DNA from 2 places in the Paraburkholderia sp. SIMBA_027 genome. Region 2 is predicted to be linked to the other one. Evidence: riboswitches for the same ligand, from Rfam matches in the RefSeq annotation. Region 2 holds a riboswitch; the other holds the start of a gene.
What was found. A riboswitch is a leader RNA that binds a small molecule or an ion and turns the genes downstream of it on or off. The one in region 2 is predicted to bind glycine.

Region 1 (7,858 bases), on a different contig from region 2:
TGCCGCTCGGCGCCGATCTCGACGATTTCACCGACACGGCCGCGCTCATTTCGCAACTCGATCTCGTGATCTGCGTGGATACGTCGACCGCTCATCTCGCGGCCTCGCTCGGCAAACCGTGCTGGGTGCTGCTGCCGTCGTACGACGTCGACTGGCGCTGGATGCATGGCCGCGACGACTCGCCGTGGTATCCCGAGACGGTGCGGCTGTTCAGACGAGGACGCGAGGAGCCGTGGCCCGCGGTGGTGGAGCGCATGCGCGCGGCGTGTGCGCAGTGGCTGGGTGTGTGAGGGGAGCGCAAAAAACAAAGGCCCCAGGCTTGCGCCATAGGGCCTTGCTTGATGCGGGTCGGTGCGGCTTTGTGCAGTTTGATCTGCTACTCCGACGTGATACGCAAATTTTGGCGCGCCCGGCTGGGATCGAACCAGCAACCCCTGCCTTCGGAGGGCAGTACTCTATCCATTGAGCTACGGGCGCGTGACTCGCGCGAACTGGCGTGGAGGAGAAACACCCAGGCTCATTCGTGCGAAAGCGCTGCCAGCCAGACCGCAAAATACGGGGATAGCAGCGCCGTAGAGACCGAGAGGATACCCGGTTTCGATGACAACGTCCACCGCGCGCGGGCCGCCGGGACCGGGCCGGCAGCGGTGTACGCGCACCCCCAGGCAAACGCACCCACACGCGCAAACCCATGCGACGACACCCGCGCCCGATGCGCTATGATCCGACGCTTTTTAAGCAGCAGCCGCGTACCAAGGCCAACGCCCCACCGCGCCCAACCCCCGGTAAAGCAGGCAAGACAAGCGCATCGATGCGGGTAAACGCCCGCTTAAGCGCCCCCGCGCACCGCCACCGGGCGCGAAACCTTGCGTCTATAATCGTTCCTGTTTGATCATTCGCAAGGCCGTTGCCGTCCTGCTGTACCGCTCACCACAATACCAACGGGAGTCGAGACAAGCATGAGCGAAGCACCCCACGGAGCCCCGATCAAAACGCCCGGCCAGTTGATCGCCGCTGTCATCGCCGGGTTTGCCGTCCCTATCGTCATCATCGTTCTGCTCGCCTACTACGTCGACAACACGACGCGCACCGGCGCGGGCACCGACGAACTCTCCGCCCAGCAAGTCGCCTCGCGCATCGCGCCGATCGCCCAGGTGTCGATCCGCGACGCCAACGCGCCGCGCGTCTACAAGACCGGCGAGCAGGTCTACCAGGCCGTCTGTTCCGCCTGCCACGCGAGCGGCGCGGCGGGCGCGCCGAAGTTCGGCAACACGGGCGACTGGGCGCCGCGCATCGCCCAGGGCTACGACACGCTCTGGCACACCGCGCTCTCCGGCAAGGGCGCGATGCCGCCGCGCGGCGGCACCAGCCCCGACGACTACAGCGACTACGAAATCGGCCTCGCCGTGGCCTACATGGCCAATCACGGCGGCGCGAACTTCCAGGATCCGCCCAAGCCCGCGCCGGGCGCGGCGAACGCGGCGTCGGGCGCAGCGGCGGCAGCGCCGGCCGCATCGGGCGCCGATGCGAACGCTGCCCAGGCCTCCGCCGCCGCGGCCGCCATCGCCGCGATCCCGCAGGCCGCTTCGGGCAACCCTGCGGCAGGCGGCGCGACGCAAAGCGCCGACGCCGCGCAGGCCGGCAAGGCGCTCTACACGCAGGTCTGCCAGGCGTGTCACGCCGCGGGCGTGCTGGGCGCGCCGAAGTTCGGCAACAAGGACGACTGGGCGCCGCGCCTCAAGGACCCGATGGACACGGTCTACAACTACGCGCTGCACGGCAAGGGCGCGATGCCGCCCAAGGGCGGCTCGAACGCCTCGGACGCCGACGTGAAGGCCGCCGTCGATTACATGGTGAGCGCCGCGAAGTAAGCCGCGCGCCGCAAACTGCGTAACAAAAACAAAGGGCCGCATCGACACTCGATGCGGCCCTTTCCCTTTCAGCCGGACGCGTGCGCGCGGGCGATCAGATCAGCCCTTCTGCAACAGCGCCTTCAAACTCGCGAGCCGGTCTTTCGGCGACATCGGCGCTTCCTCGGCGGTCGGCGGCGGCGCTTCGTCGAGTCCCATTTCGGGGATGAAGCGCGACGGCTCGCACACCACCGTCTCGCGCGCCCGCCTGCGCTTCTTGCACCAGTTCAGATGCAGGCTGCGCTGCGCGCGCGTGATCGCCACATACATCAGGCGGCGTTCTTCCTCGATGCGCGAATCGTCGACGATGTCGTCTTCCGAGCCGCCGCGATGCGGCATGATGCCTTCCTCGACGCCCACCAGGAACACGTGCGGATACTCCAGCCCCTTCGACGCGTGCACGGTCGACAGGCGCACCGCGTCCGGGTCCTCTTCCTTGCCTTCAAGCATCGACATCAGCGCGACGGTCTGGATCAGGCCCATCAGATTCTTGCCGGTGTCGGCGAGACCGTCGGTGTTGTCGTAACCCGTCGCCTCGCTGTCTTCGCCGATCTCCTGCTCGGGCTTGGTGCCCTTGCGCTTGAGCCACTCGAGGAATTCGAGCACGTTCTGCCACTTCGACTGCGCCTGGCGCTCGTCGAAGGCGTCGTAGAGATACGCCTCGTAGTGGATCGCGTCCATCAGTTCGTCGAGCACGACGGTCGCCGGATCCTTCACGGCTCGCTCCGCCAGACGCTGCATGAAGTCGCAGAACACGCGCATCGGCTCGACCTGGCGCGCGGACAGCCGCGCCTCGATGCCGCCCATGTACACCGCTTCGAACAGCGACACCTTCGCCTGCCCCGCGAACGAGCCGAGCGCTTCGAGCGTGGTGTTGCCCACGCCGCGGCGCGGCGTCGTGATCGCGCGGATGAACGCGGGATCGTCGTCGTGATTGGCGATCAGACGCAGATACGCGCAGATGTCCTTGATTTCGGCCTTGTCGAAGAACGACTGCCCGCCCGACAGCACGTACGGAATGCGCTCGCGGCGCAGCACCTGCTCGAAGATGCGCGCCTGGAAATTGCCGCGATAAAGAATGGCGTAGTCGCGGAACTGCGCGCGGCGCTCGAACTTGTGCGCCGAGAGACGGAACACGACCGATTCGGCTTCGTGCTCCTCGTCGTTGCAGGGCGTGACGGTGATCGTGTCGCCCATGCCGTGCTCGGACCAGAGCTTCTTCTCGAACAGCTTCGGGTTATTGGCGATCACGTTGTTCGCCGCCGTGAGAATGCGCACGGTCGAGCGATAGTTCTGCTCCAGCTTGACCACGTGCAGCTTCGGATAATCCTTGCCGAGTTGCGCGAGATTTTCGATGGTCGCGCCGCGCCAGCCGTAGATCGCCTGGTCGTCGTCGCCCACGGCCGTGAACGCCGCGCGCGGGCCCGCCAGCAGCTTGAGCAGCTCGTACTGGCAAGTGTTGGTGTCCTGGTATTCGTCGACCAGCAGATAGCGCAGCTTGTTCTGCCAGCGCTCGCGCACCGGCTCGTTCTTCGCGAACAGTTCGGCGGGCAGGCGGATCAGATCGTCGAAATCGACGGCCTGATAGGCGTGCAGCGTCGCCATGTAGTTGCGGTAGACGATGGCCGCCTGATGCTCGTCCTCGTTCGACGCCGTCGCGAGCGCCTGCTCGGGCATGACGAGACCGTTCTTCCAGAGCGAGATGATCGACTGGATCTTGCGGATGAAACCCTTGTCGGTCGAGCCCACCTGCTCCTGGATCATGGCGAAGCAGTCGTCCGAATCCATGATCGAGAACTGGGGCTTGAGTCCCAGATGCTCGGCTTCCTGGCGCAGGATCTGCACGCCCAGCGAGTGGAACGTACAGACGGTCAACTGGTTCGCCGGCACCTTGCGGCCTTCCTTGCCGGGCGTCGTGAGCGTCTTGCCTTCGAGCAGTTTGCCCACGCGCTCGCGCATTTCGGCGGCGGCCTTGTTGGTGAAGGTGACGGCGGCGATATGGCGCGGCTCGAAGCCTTTCGCTTCGATCAGATGGGCGATCTTCTGCGTAATGACGCGCGTCTTGCCGCTGCCCGCGCCGGCGAGCACGAGACAGGGACCGTCGAGATAGCGCACCGCTTCGTTCTGGGCGGGATTCAGGCCTGCGGACATCGTTGCTGGATTGGAAAAACGGGTGGTACTGCCGGGTAGCGTGCGGCGCAAACCCTGCGCATGATGCAGACGATGCTCATGGCGCGGCGGCCCTTCACGCGAGAGCCGCGATGTTAACACGATGCGGTGTCGCGCCGATGCCGCCCCGCTAACGGCGCGACGCCGCATCCCGCGCGCATCAGGTCACAGCGTCGTGTCACAACGACACGCCGCGTCGACCAGCCGATCCAGCCGCACGCCGATCCGTCCCCGCAGCGCCCCGCCACGCGCGCCGTCGTGCGTGCCACAATAACGGGCTCCCGCCACCCGCGGCATCGCTACCCGCCGTGCCGCTCCCACGCTGGAAAGAGGACGCGCTTACATGACAGCACCGCTGCAAATCGGCCTGATGGGCTATGGCTTCGCCGGCCAGACCTTCCATGCACCCGTGATCGCCCATAGCGGCACGGCGAATCTGCCCGTCACGCTTGCCGCCATCGCCACGAGCCAGGCCGAGCGTGCGCAGGCCGACTATCCGGACGCCGCAATCGTCCCCGATCTCGACGCGCTGCTCTCGCTCGACGCGATCGAATGCGTCGTGATCGCCACGCCCAACGACACGCACTACGAACTCGCGCGCCGCACGCTGGAGCGCGGCAAGCACGTGCTCGTCGACAAACCGGTCACGCTCACCGCCGAGGAAGCGCGCACGCTCGCGGCCATCGCGCAGCAGCGCGGCCTCGTGTTCGCGCCGTTCCACAACCGTCGCTGGGACGGCGACTTCCTCACAGTCAAGCAGCTGATCGCGAACGGCGAGCTGGGCCGCGTCACGCATTACGAATCGCACTTCGACCGCTTCCGTCCGCAGGTGCGCCAGCGCTGGCGCGAGGACGCGACGCGCGGCGGCGGCCTGCTCTACGACCTCGGGCCGCATCTGATCGACCAGACGCTCGCGCTGTTCGGCGCGCCCGAGTCGGTCACGGCCTTCGTGCACACGCGCCGCGACCACGCCAGCGCGCCCGACTACGCGCACCTCGTGCTGCGCTACGACGGCCTCGACGCCGTGCTGCACGCGAGCGCGCTGGCCGCGTACGCGCCGCGTTTCGCGATTCACGGCACGCGCGGCAGCTACCTGAAAAACGGGCTCGATACCCAGGAGGACCAGCTGAAGGCGGGCCTGCGCCCCGGCCAGCCCGGTTTCGGCGACGGCAACGAAGCGGGCCGACTGCACGTCATGGCCGACGACGGCCAGGAGTCCGACCGCGACGTGCCCAACGCCGCGGGCAATTACGCCGACCTGTACCGCGCGCTCGCCGCCGCGATCCGCGAGGGCACGCCGTTCCCGGTGAGTCCGCAGGACGCCGTCGACGTGATGACGATCGTCGAGCTGGCGATGCGCAGCGCCGAGGAAGGCCGCACGATCGCCTTCACGCGCGCTCAGTGAGCACGCAGCGCGAACCTCGCGCGAACCGACTGCCCGGCGAGGCCGCGCGGCTTGCAAACCGCCGACGCGTCTGAAAGGTCCATACAAACGGTTACAAGTCTGCGCCGCCGTGCGGTCATCGCACGGCGCGCGCGACGCGTTTGCCGACGAACAACGCCAGAAACAGAGCGATAACGTTCTGCATCTTCCGGGGTGCAGGGTTCGTGGCGCGCGCCAGCCCGCCCCGGACCGACAACAAGGAGAGTCTCAATGACCCGATTGAATTGTGTGAACCGTGCCATCCGCCTGAGCTGCGCCGCCGCGCTGATCTCGACGCTCGCCGCATGCGTCGTCACCCCGCCCGCGCAGCATTCCGGCTCGAATCCGCATGAACTGGCCGTCGACCGCCTGCATCAGGTCGACGCCCGCATCGACACCCTGGGGCGCCGCATCGACGCGCGCGTGAACCAGGGCTACTATCCGCCGCCGCAGGGCGCCGCGCTGCATCACCGCCTCGACACGATCCGCGGCGAGGCGCACGACATGGCTGCGCAGCACGGCGGCGGCATCTCCGGCGACGAGCAGCACGTGCTCAACCAGGAGCTCGATACGGCGGCGCGCGCCATCGGCGAATAAGCCCGCGCAAAACCACCGCGATCACATGGGCCGCCTCGCGCGGCCCGTTTCTTTTTTTGGCGCGCATGCGCGGTCGCGCGCGAGCGGTTCTTTCGGGGCCGCATGCGCGCAAGCCTTGCCGGGCGGCGTTCGGCGCATGGCCCGCCAGCACGCGCGGCCGGCTGGCGCAGGTTCCACTCCCGTTCCGCCGCCACGGTGCGCCTAATTTTTCCGCATTGACACAGCCCGCCGGCGTCCAGCACAATCGCTGCGCGCGCCGGGAGAGCGCGACGTTCGCGAGTCGAGTCAATTTCGAATCGCAACGCCGCCGCCGAAGGGGCAACCCACAAACTCTCAGGCAAAAGGACCGTGCGCGCCGGACCGCTGCTTCGCCTGTTTCGCACCCGCGTGCGAGACGCGCGAGACGGCACTCAGGTCCGCAACTCTGGAGAGCGGCAGTAGAACGGCGGAGGGATCGTAACCCTGGCGTTCAGGCTGCCCACCGAAGGGGCGCGCGTCGATCGACGCAATCTCTCAGGTACCGAGGACAGAGGGGCCATGCAAGAACCGACCACGGGCATCGTGCCTGCGGCGAGTCCTGCATGGCCTTTTTCGTTTTCGCTCGAATTCCGGCGGGACATTCCCCCGGAGTCGCACGAAAACCCTCGCGACCGCCTGAGGCCTCATGACCGAACTCAAACGCACTCCGCTGAACGACACGCACCGCGCGCTGAACGCCCGCATGGTCGATTTCGGCGGCTGGGACATGCCCGTCAACTACGGCTCGCAGATCGACGAACATCGCGCCGTGCGCACCGACGCCGGCATGTTCGATGTCTCGCACATGTGCGTCGTCGACTTCTCGGGCGCGAAGGCGCGCGAATTCTTCGCCCACGCGCTCGCCAACAACGTCGCCAAGCTGACGACGCCCGGCAAGGCGCTCTATTCCTGCATGCTCAACCCCGAAGGCGGCGTGATCGACGACCTGATCGTCTATTACTTCGCCGACGACGCGTTCCGCACCGTCGTCAACGCGGGCACCGCCGACAAAGACATCGCCTGGTTCGAGAAGCTCAACGCCGAAGGCGGCTTCGGCCTCACCATCACACCGCGCCGCGATCTCGCGATCGTCGCCGTGCAAGGCCCGAACGCGCGCGAGAAAGTCTGGGCCGTCGCGCCCTCCTCGCGCAGCGCCACCGAAATCCTCAAGCCCTTCAACGCCGCGAAGATCGACGCCACGCCGTTCGGCGAGCTGATGATCGCGCGCACCGGCTACACCGGTGAAGACGGCTTCGAAATCGTGCTGCCCGCCGCCGCCGTCTGCGAGTTCTGGGACGCGCTGCAACGCCAGGGCGTGAAGCCCTGCGGCCTCGGCGCGCGCGACACGCTGCGCCTCGAAGCGGGCATGAACCTCTACGGCCAGGACATGGACGACAGCGTCTCGCCGCTCGACGCGGGCCTCGCCTGGACCGTCGACCTGAAGACGCCGCGCGAGTTCGTCGGCCGCGCCGCGCTCGAAGCGAACGGCACGCGCTCGACCTTCGTCGGCTTGATCCTGCAGAAGGAAAACGGCAAGGCCGGCGGCGTGCTGCGCGCTCACCAGAAAGTGCTGACGCCGCACGGCGACGGCGAGATCACGAGCGGCACCTTCTCGCCGACGATGCAGGAATCCATCGCCTTCGCGCGCGTGCCCGAGGGCGTGCAGCCGGGCGACGTCGTGCAGGTGCAGATCCGCGACAAAGCCCTTCCCGCAAGCGTGGTAAAACTGCCGTTCGTGCGC
Region 2 (7,858 bases):
TGTCTCGCTTGAGATTAGAGGGACGCAGGACGAAGAGTGTCCTCAACACGGACCAGCGGGGGGAGGCGCCAGGCCCTGATCGGGACGTTCCGTTACGGATCGTTGAGTTGCACATGCGCGTCGACGCGTGGCCGGCCAAGCATCCTCGCGGCTTCCTCGTGCCGGGTGATGGACAAAATTGCGGTTTTGTGCAAAATCGGGACTCGCGGAACGAATTGGCAGCGTCATAGGTGCATAATTTGGAAGATTGAAGATTATTTAGATGTAGCTACAATCATTGCGTCCGGTCTGCGCCACATGGCAGGCCGCGAATGCACCGGTGCCTCGTTTCTGCTGGATGATCGTTGGCCACCACTGACTATGGGGCACGAACATGAGTACTGGACATACGTCCCGATCAAACCAGGCAAAATTTTGGCGCGAGCCTGGCTTCGCGGATGCTGAACTGATGACTGCGAGCTATCGCACCCATCGGTTTCCGCCGCATGCACACGATGAGTTCGCGATCGGCGTGATTGAACGCGGGGCACAGGCATTTCTCGAGGGCCGCGGTCGACGGTTAATCATGCCGGAAGGCGCGATCTGCGTGATCAATCCCGGTCAGCTGCATGAAGGGCGTCCGGCAATTGAGGGCGGTTGGGATTACCGCATGGTGTACGTGTCCGCGTCAGCTCTGCTCGGCCTGGTGCGAGACGCGGACGGCGCACCGCAGCGGTCCGTGCATTTTCCCGATGTCGTGATGGATGACCCGGATACGATGTTGCTATTTCGCACCGCACACATTTGCTCGGAATCTCACGACGCGAGCCAGCTTGAAAAGACATCCCGACTGACAACCGCGATGACCCAACTCGTGTTGAGGCACGCGTCTACAGCTCGTCGGCCTTCCATCGGGGGAGCAATGCCAGGGGCGGTGAGGCGGGCGCGTGACTATATCGATGCCCATTTTGTGGATAATCCGTCGCTCGACGTAATCGCCCAGGTAGCAGGGATGAGCGCTTACCACCTGCTGCGCGAGTTCAAGAAATCAGTCGGGGTCGCGCCCCATGCGTACCTTGTGCAACGCCGAGTCGCGCTGGCTAAGCACCTTGTGCTTCGGGGGGTGCCGCTGCGGCAGGTTGCCATTGAGGTCGGCTACTGCGATCAAGGGCATTTGAGTCGGGAATTCAGTCGCTTCTTCGGCGTGCCGCCGGGTATCGCTCGGCAGTAAATCCGCAAGTTTGTCCAAATCCCCGGCCGGTATGTGGCTGAAGCTGTGCTCACTATTCACCTGATTCGGGAGCACACTATGATCGATCTGCGAAGCGACACCTGCAGCCAGCCTACCAAGGCCATGCGCGACGCCATAGCCAACGCACCAGTCGGCGACGACGTATACGGCGACGATCCGACCGTCAAAGCACTTGAGCGAGAAGTCGCGGAACTGCTTGGCAAGGAAGATGCCGTTTACATGGTGACGGGCACGATGACCAACCAGGTCGCGATCCGGGCGCACACCGAGCCGGGCGATGCCGTGCTCTTCGATCAAAATGCCCATGTCTACATTCTTGAAGGCGGTGCGCCGGCGGCGTTCTCTGGAGTGCTCCCGCGTCTGCTGCCCGGCGTGCGCGGCGTATTCACCCCGGAAGACGTGTCGAATGCACTCGGCGTGTCGCATCGGTTCTTCCCCAACACGATTCCCGCACCGGTCAAGCTGCTGTGTCTGGAAAACACCCACAACATCGGTGGCGGCAAGGTGTGGCCGATCGAGCGACTTCAGGCTGTCTGCGAGCTTGGCCGACAGCGCGGGCTCGCATTGCACCTGGACGGCGCGAGGCTATGGCATGCGACAGCTGCCACCGGGATTCCCGAGCGCGAATACGCCCGCCACTTCGATTCGGTCAGCGTCTGCTTCTCGAAAGGCCTCGGTGCGCCGGTAGGCTCAGCGCTGGCTGGCTCCCGTGACTTCATTGCTCGCGCGCGTCGTTTCAAGCAGCAAATCGGCGGTGGTTTCCGCCAAGCCGGGATTATCGCGGCAGGTGCGCTGCATGCACTGCGCAATCATCGTGAACGGCTTCAGGAAGATCATGAGCATGCTCGAATGCTCGCCAACGGTATCGCAGGTCTGCCTGGCATTTCGCTCGATGTTTCCGCGATCGAAACTAACATCGTGCGTTTCGGCGTCTCTTCGCTTCCCGCTGGAACATTCGTCGAGCGTCTTTACGACAAGGGTCTGTATGTACTGCCGTCCGGCGCAGATGGCGTACGCGCCATTCCTTATCTGAACATAACTCGCCAGCAGGTACAGGAAGCCATCGATATCATTTCGGTCGTCGCACAAGAGAACGCACGTAACGCTGGCGTGAGTGGACCTGGCGGCAAGGTGTCGTCTGGGGCCGGCTATTAATTACATTTTTTGGCGTCAGCCTAAAGTATTACCTTGATAGCAGTAAAAGCGGGGGTGACGATGCCCTCGTGACGGTCGCTATCTCTCGATCAGCTCGTCACACCAACTCGTTGGTGGCGCGTGGCAATGCGCGCAAGTGCGTTGCCACGCGTCTATCGAGAATGGCAGGGCGGAACCAAAGGCTCGAGCGATCAGGAAGTCAGTGCGCGTCTCGACGCAGTCGTTCATAGGGTGTGCACACGACCGGGGCAGATAACGGAGCGCACGTTCAGGTTGGCACCGATCAATTTGTCGAAAGGGAGTTCCGACCTGTCACTTTGCAGAGGAATGTCTCGCAAATTCGAACGGCTGCACAGGATTGGCGTGAGTGGAGCAGCTGCCTCACGCGTTGGCGATGCAGGGCGTACTACTCCTGCCGTTGGAAGGATCCACTCCTCCGACAAGATGCATCGGGGTGTCCGCGTCAAGCGGTGAGCCTAGCTATTGTCCGATGCATGTCATGGTAGTTTTGCAATCGTTGTATTCGTGCATCACGGGAGAGACCGCTCGATTGAGCGGCGCCGATGGAGCAACCGCCCCGGAAACTCTCAGGCAAAAGGACCGTGATGCGAGGACGCTCTGGAGAGCGGCGCCTCGTGCGCCCACCGAAGGGGAGCCACCGCCGTAACGCAACAGGGACAGTGGCGAAACTCTCAGGTAAACGGACAGATGGGGCATCCGCGTCGGCGACACATATCGCTGGCGATGCTCAATACAATCTGGACCAGAACATGTCACGAATCGCCATCATTGGCGCCGGTATTACCGGCGTCACTACCGCTTATGCCCTTTCGAATCACGGCCATAGCGTCAGTGTCTTCGAGCGGCATCGCTATGCCGCAATGGAGACGTCCTTCGCGAATGGTGGCCAGCTCTCGGCCAGCAATGCGGAGGTATGGAACAGCCGTGCCACTGTCCTCAAAGGACTGCGTTGGATGTTCACACGCGACGCACCGCTGCTACTGAATCCGCGGCCAAGCTTACACAAGTACGGCTGGATTGCCGAGTTTCTCGGAAACATCCCGCGATACGAAGCGAACACGATTGAAACTGTGAGGCTTGCGATCGCTGCACGCGCACACCTATTCCACATTGCGGAGCGCGAGGGCATCCAGTTCGATCTCGAGCAGCGCGGAATCTTGCACTTCTATGCAACGCGCAAGGAGCACGAAGCAGCAATGCGCGTGAATACCTTGCTGCGAGCGGGGGGGCTGGATCGTCGCCCAGTGACGCCGGAGGAGATGCGCGCAATCGAGCCGACTCTTCACGGCCGCTTTCAAGGAGGATTTTTCACTGAGTCGGATTCGTCCGGGGATATCCACAAATTTACCGGAGGGCTTTCATCGGCCTGCGAGCGTCGCGGTGTGCAATTTCACTACGACACGGCAATCGACAGCGTCGAATCCGTGGACTGCGGCAAGATTTTGATTTCTTCCGACCAACGACGCGAAGTCTTTGATCGCATCGTCATCTGTGCCGGCGTCGGCAGTCGCCGGTTCGCTGCGATGCTGGGCGATCATGTGAACGTCTATCCAGTCAAGGGCTATTCGATCACGGTACATCTGGATGATGAACCGAGTCGGAGCAGCGCTCCCTGGGTGAGCATCCTCGATGACCGCGCGAAGATCGTCACCAGCCGTCTTGGGACAGACCGGTTCCGGGTTGCGGGCACAGCAGAGTTCAACGGCGTGAACCGGGATATTCGTTCGGATCGGATCGAACCATTGATCAATTGGGTGCGTCGATACTTCCCTGTCGTCTCCACTTCGCGAGTTATTCCATGGGCAGGACTGAGACCGATGCTGCCAAGCATGCTGCCGCGCGTGGGTCGTGGCAGGCGCCCTGGTGTCTTTTACAACACGGGACATGGTCATCTGGGCTGGACTTTGTCGGCGGCAACCGCGGAGGCCGTTTCCTCCATGATCGGTGTAGATTGAGCGAATGGCAACATTGCCGTTTGCCAACAGAGCGTGCTTTGCCACAACTCGCCCGGATAGAGTTCGGAAACTCCCATTTGCAAGTCAGTCGCCTGCAAGTGCAGTGGCAGATCGACATCACCTCGGTCTATCGGGTTTTTGTCTTTCCGCAGCAGCGGCGAAAGTACGGTAACTACGGGCCCCTATCGTTTTTATAGATGAGATACTACTTTGATAGTAGTATCTCATCTATAGCGGTGTTCGCCCTCATAGAATGGGACCGGGCACCACGCCACATATCACGCAGAGCGGGACATTCGATGGCAGACAATATGAGCAACCGTCATGAAAGGCTTAGAGTTCTTATCCTTGGCGCTGGCGCACTGGGTGGTTACTATGGCTCCCGCTTGATCCAGGCCGGCGCTGATGTAACGTTCCTGGTGCGTCCCCGGCGCGCTGAAGCGTTGATGCGCGATGGATTGCGTGTATCGAGCTCATTGGGGGACTTCTCTTCGGCGGTCCGTACGGTGGCCGCGGACGCAGTGAGGCCGGGCTACGACCTGGTCTTGCTCACCTGCAAAGCGTACGACCTCGACGACGCCCTGAATTCGTTGGCGCCCGCGCTAGCCGGCGCAGCCGGTATTCTCCCCCTGCTGAACGGCATGGCGGTGTACGACACGCTAGACCGTCGCTATGGTCGAGCGCGTGTGCTGGGGGGCGTCTCGTATATCGCGGCGTCGAGCGCAGAGGACGGCAGCATCGTGCACATGGGCAATCAGGACAAGCTCATTGTCGGTGCGCGCCATCCGTCGCAACGCGATCTGGTCGGGCAGCTCCATGCGGCGTTCGCCGCCACATCGGGCTTGCGTGTGTTGTCCGAGAGAGTTGATGCTGACCTCTGGCAGAAGTGGGTAATGCTGTCCTCAGGCGCAGCCGCGACCTGCCTGATGCGCGGGCGCTTGTGCGATATCTTGCGAACGTCTGATGGCAAGAACTTGATCTCCGCATTGATCGAAGAGTGTGTAACTGTCTCCAGGGCGGAGGGCTTCGATCTCAGCCCGCAGGTCGTGGACGGCGTCCGTCGCTTTTTGCTGGATGCAGAGTCGACCTGGGCCGCATCCATGATGCGCGATATTGCGCGACTCTCCCCGCGTATCGAGTCGGAAGCGATCGTCGGTGACATGATCGCCCGCGCGGCACGCCACCAGATCGATACGCCATACTTGCGGGTTGCCTATGCGCATCTGCAAACGTACGTCCTACACAGCGCGAATTAATACAAGTGCTATTGGCGCAACCCTCACCATCGGTGCTGCGCCCCACCTGGCTATCGATCCGAAGAGTATCAGGCGCTACGCGCCGAGCGCGACGCTGCGTGCCGAGCTTCAGGAAGCGAAACCAGTTGGTAGAGACTACCGGCTTCGCACTGCGCGGTCATCTTGCTGAGCTGGGCGCGGAGTTTATGATGAGTGCCGGACGTGGACTTCACGCTGTCGCAGCCGGGCATGCCCGACGACATCGCACGAGCATCGTCGCGTGGTGGAAGCCATGCGCGCGTTCCAAGAAGCCGACTTACCGATGCTCACGCGTGGCGGGGGCACGTCGATGTGCGGGCAGTCGGTCAACGCGGCGGTCATCATCGACGCGTCGAAGTACCTCACGACCATCGGGGAAAACCGATGAGACGAGCCTCGTGGCTAAGGTGCGGCCGGGCGTGATCTGCGATCAGCTCAACGACGCCGCCGCGTTGCGCGAGCACCTCGCGGCGGGCGGCCGACGCGCGGAAATTGTCTCGGGTCTGCTCGGTCCCGTGGAGAGATACGGCGACGCCATCCGCGAAGGCTTTCCCAAACTCAAGCGCCGCGTCGCGGGCTAAAGCGCCGACCAGCTGCAGCCGGCGAACGATTTCAACGTCGCGCGTGCTGGTGGGCTCCGAAGGTACCGGCGTTTCCGTGCTGCGCGCGAAGACTACGCTAGTCATCAACCCCGTACATCGCCTGCTCGTGGTGTTCGGATTCCCGACCATTTTCGATGCCGCCGATTGCGTGCCGCAACTTCTGCCACGGTCGCCGATCGCGATGTGAGAGCTAGACACGGGCATCGTCGAAGGCTTTCGCGAGCGTTGCATCGCGCTGGCTGACATCGTCGATTTGTCAGAAGGCAATGCTTCGCTGATCGTCGAATTCGGCGCGTTCGACAAGGCCGTGGCGATGGAATTCGCGCAGCGCGCGGCGGCACTCGCGCCTGAGTTGTCGGGCACGCCGTCGGCGCGGCTCGTCGACGATGCCGCGCTCATGAAGCGTTTGTGATCAGCCCGCGAAACCGCCGCGTCGGCTACCTCCATCGGCGACGACATGTCGAAGCCCGATCCGGTCGTCGGCTGGGAAGATGCCGCCGTGGAGCCGCGCCATCTCGGCGCCTACCTGCGCGAATTCTCGGCGCTGTTGGAATTGTACGGCTACAAAACGAGTGTGTACGGCCGTTTCGGCGATGGCTGCATTTACTCGGGCATCACCTCGACCTGCGTAACGGGCAAGGCCTGAAGCCGTGGCGCGAGTTCCTGTTCGACGCCGCGAAGCTCGTCGTGAAGTACGAAGGCTCGCTGTCGGGCGAACGGTGCGACGGCTAGGCGAAGGGCGAGATGCTGCACCTGATGTACTCGCCGGAACTGATGGAAGCGTTCCGCGCCTCCAAGGCGATCTGGGATCCGCGCGAGCGTATGAATCCGGGCAAGCTGGGCGATGCCATGCCGGTGGACGACAAACCTGCGCCTCGGCACGACCTATCGTCTCTTACATGTGTCGCGCCAGTTCACGTTCGGCGATCTAGCGAAGCCCGACACGTTCGCGCGCGCGACGGAGCGCTGTATCGGCATGGACAAGTGCCGTTCGCTGGGCGGGGACAAGATGTGTCCGAGCTATCGCGCGTCGCGCGAAGAGAAGTATTCGACGCGCGGCCGCGCGCGTCTGCTCTTCGAACTGCTCAAGGGCGAAGTGATCGAGAACGGCCGGCAAAGCGCGGCCGTGAAGGACTCGCTCGATCACTGTCTGGCCTGCAAGGGCTGTCGCAGCGATTGCCCCACGCATGTGGAAGTCGGGAATCACAAGAGCCACTTGCTTTACGAGTATCACAAGTACAAGCGCCGTCATGTGATGGACGCGGTGGTGAGCCGCACCGGCAAGTGGCTGCCCGCCGCCACGCATGCGAGCGGGGTGGCGAATGCGCTGATGCGCAATCCGTCGTTCCGCAAGGTGAGCGCGAAATTCTTTCTCGCCCGAAGACGTGAAGTTTCCGGCCATCGCCGCGAAAGCTTTCCGCAACGGCGCGAGCGCGAAGCGCCTGCTCGCGCTGTGTGAAAGCACGACAAGCGGGAGGAGGAAGCGCATGCCCGTTCTGCTATGGGCCGACACATTCAACAACGGCTTCACGCCCGAAGCGATGGAAGCGGCGGTGCGCGTGTTCGAATCGAAGGGCCTCGAAGTGCGCCTGCTGAGCAGGCACGTGTGCTGCGGATGTC

Region 1: another riboswitch for glycine. It lies ahead of gcvT (glycine cleavage system aminomethyltransferase GcvT); the one in region 2 lies ahead of SB764_RS34470 (D-amino acid dehydrogenase).

The regions. Positions count from the first base shown of each region.
Region 1 is NZ_JAWRWY010000006.1:424,488-432,345, reverse strand. It holds gene SB764_RS14555 (tetratricopeptide repeat protein) at 1-290, shown strand, start outside; tRNA gene SB764_RS14550 (tRNA-Arg) at 402-477, opposite strand; gene SB764_RS14545 (c-type cytochrome) at 960-1,871, shown strand; gene SB764_RS14540 (UvrD-helicase domain-containing protein) at 1,971-4,061, opposite strand; gene SB764_RS14535 (oxidoreductase) at 4,423-5,484, shown strand; gene SB764_RS14530 (hypothetical protein) at 5,752-6,099, shown strand; glycine riboswitch at 6,347-6,457, shown strand; glycine riboswitch at 6,514-6,639, shown strand; gene gcvT (glycine cleavage system aminomethyltransferase GcvT) at 6,764-7,858, shown strand, end outside.
Region 2 is NZ_JAWRWY010000026.1:61,515-69,372, forward strand. It holds gene SB764_RS34460 (AraC family transcriptional regulator) at 449-1,210, shown strand; gene SB764_RS34465 (threonine aldolase family protein) at 1,289-2,386, shown strand; glycine riboswitch at 2,910-2,999, shown strand; glycine riboswitch at 3,004-3,095, shown strand; gene SB764_RS34470 (D-amino acid dehydrogenase) at 3,157-4,362, shown strand; gene SB764_RS34475 (2-dehydropantoate 2-reductase) at 4,662-5,618, shown strand; gene SB764_RS34480 (FAD-binding protein) at 5,878-6,024, shown strand; gene SB764_RS34485 (hypothetical protein) at 6,035-6,217, shown strand; gene SB764_RS34490 (hypothetical protein) at 6,492-6,650, shown strand; gene SB764_RS34495 (FAD-linked oxidase C-terminal domain-containing protein) at 6,696-6,884, shown strand; gene SB764_RS34500 ((Fe-S)-binding protein) at 7,083-7,697, shown strand; gene SB764_RS34505 ((Fe-S)-binding protein) at 7,726-7,858, shown strand, end outside.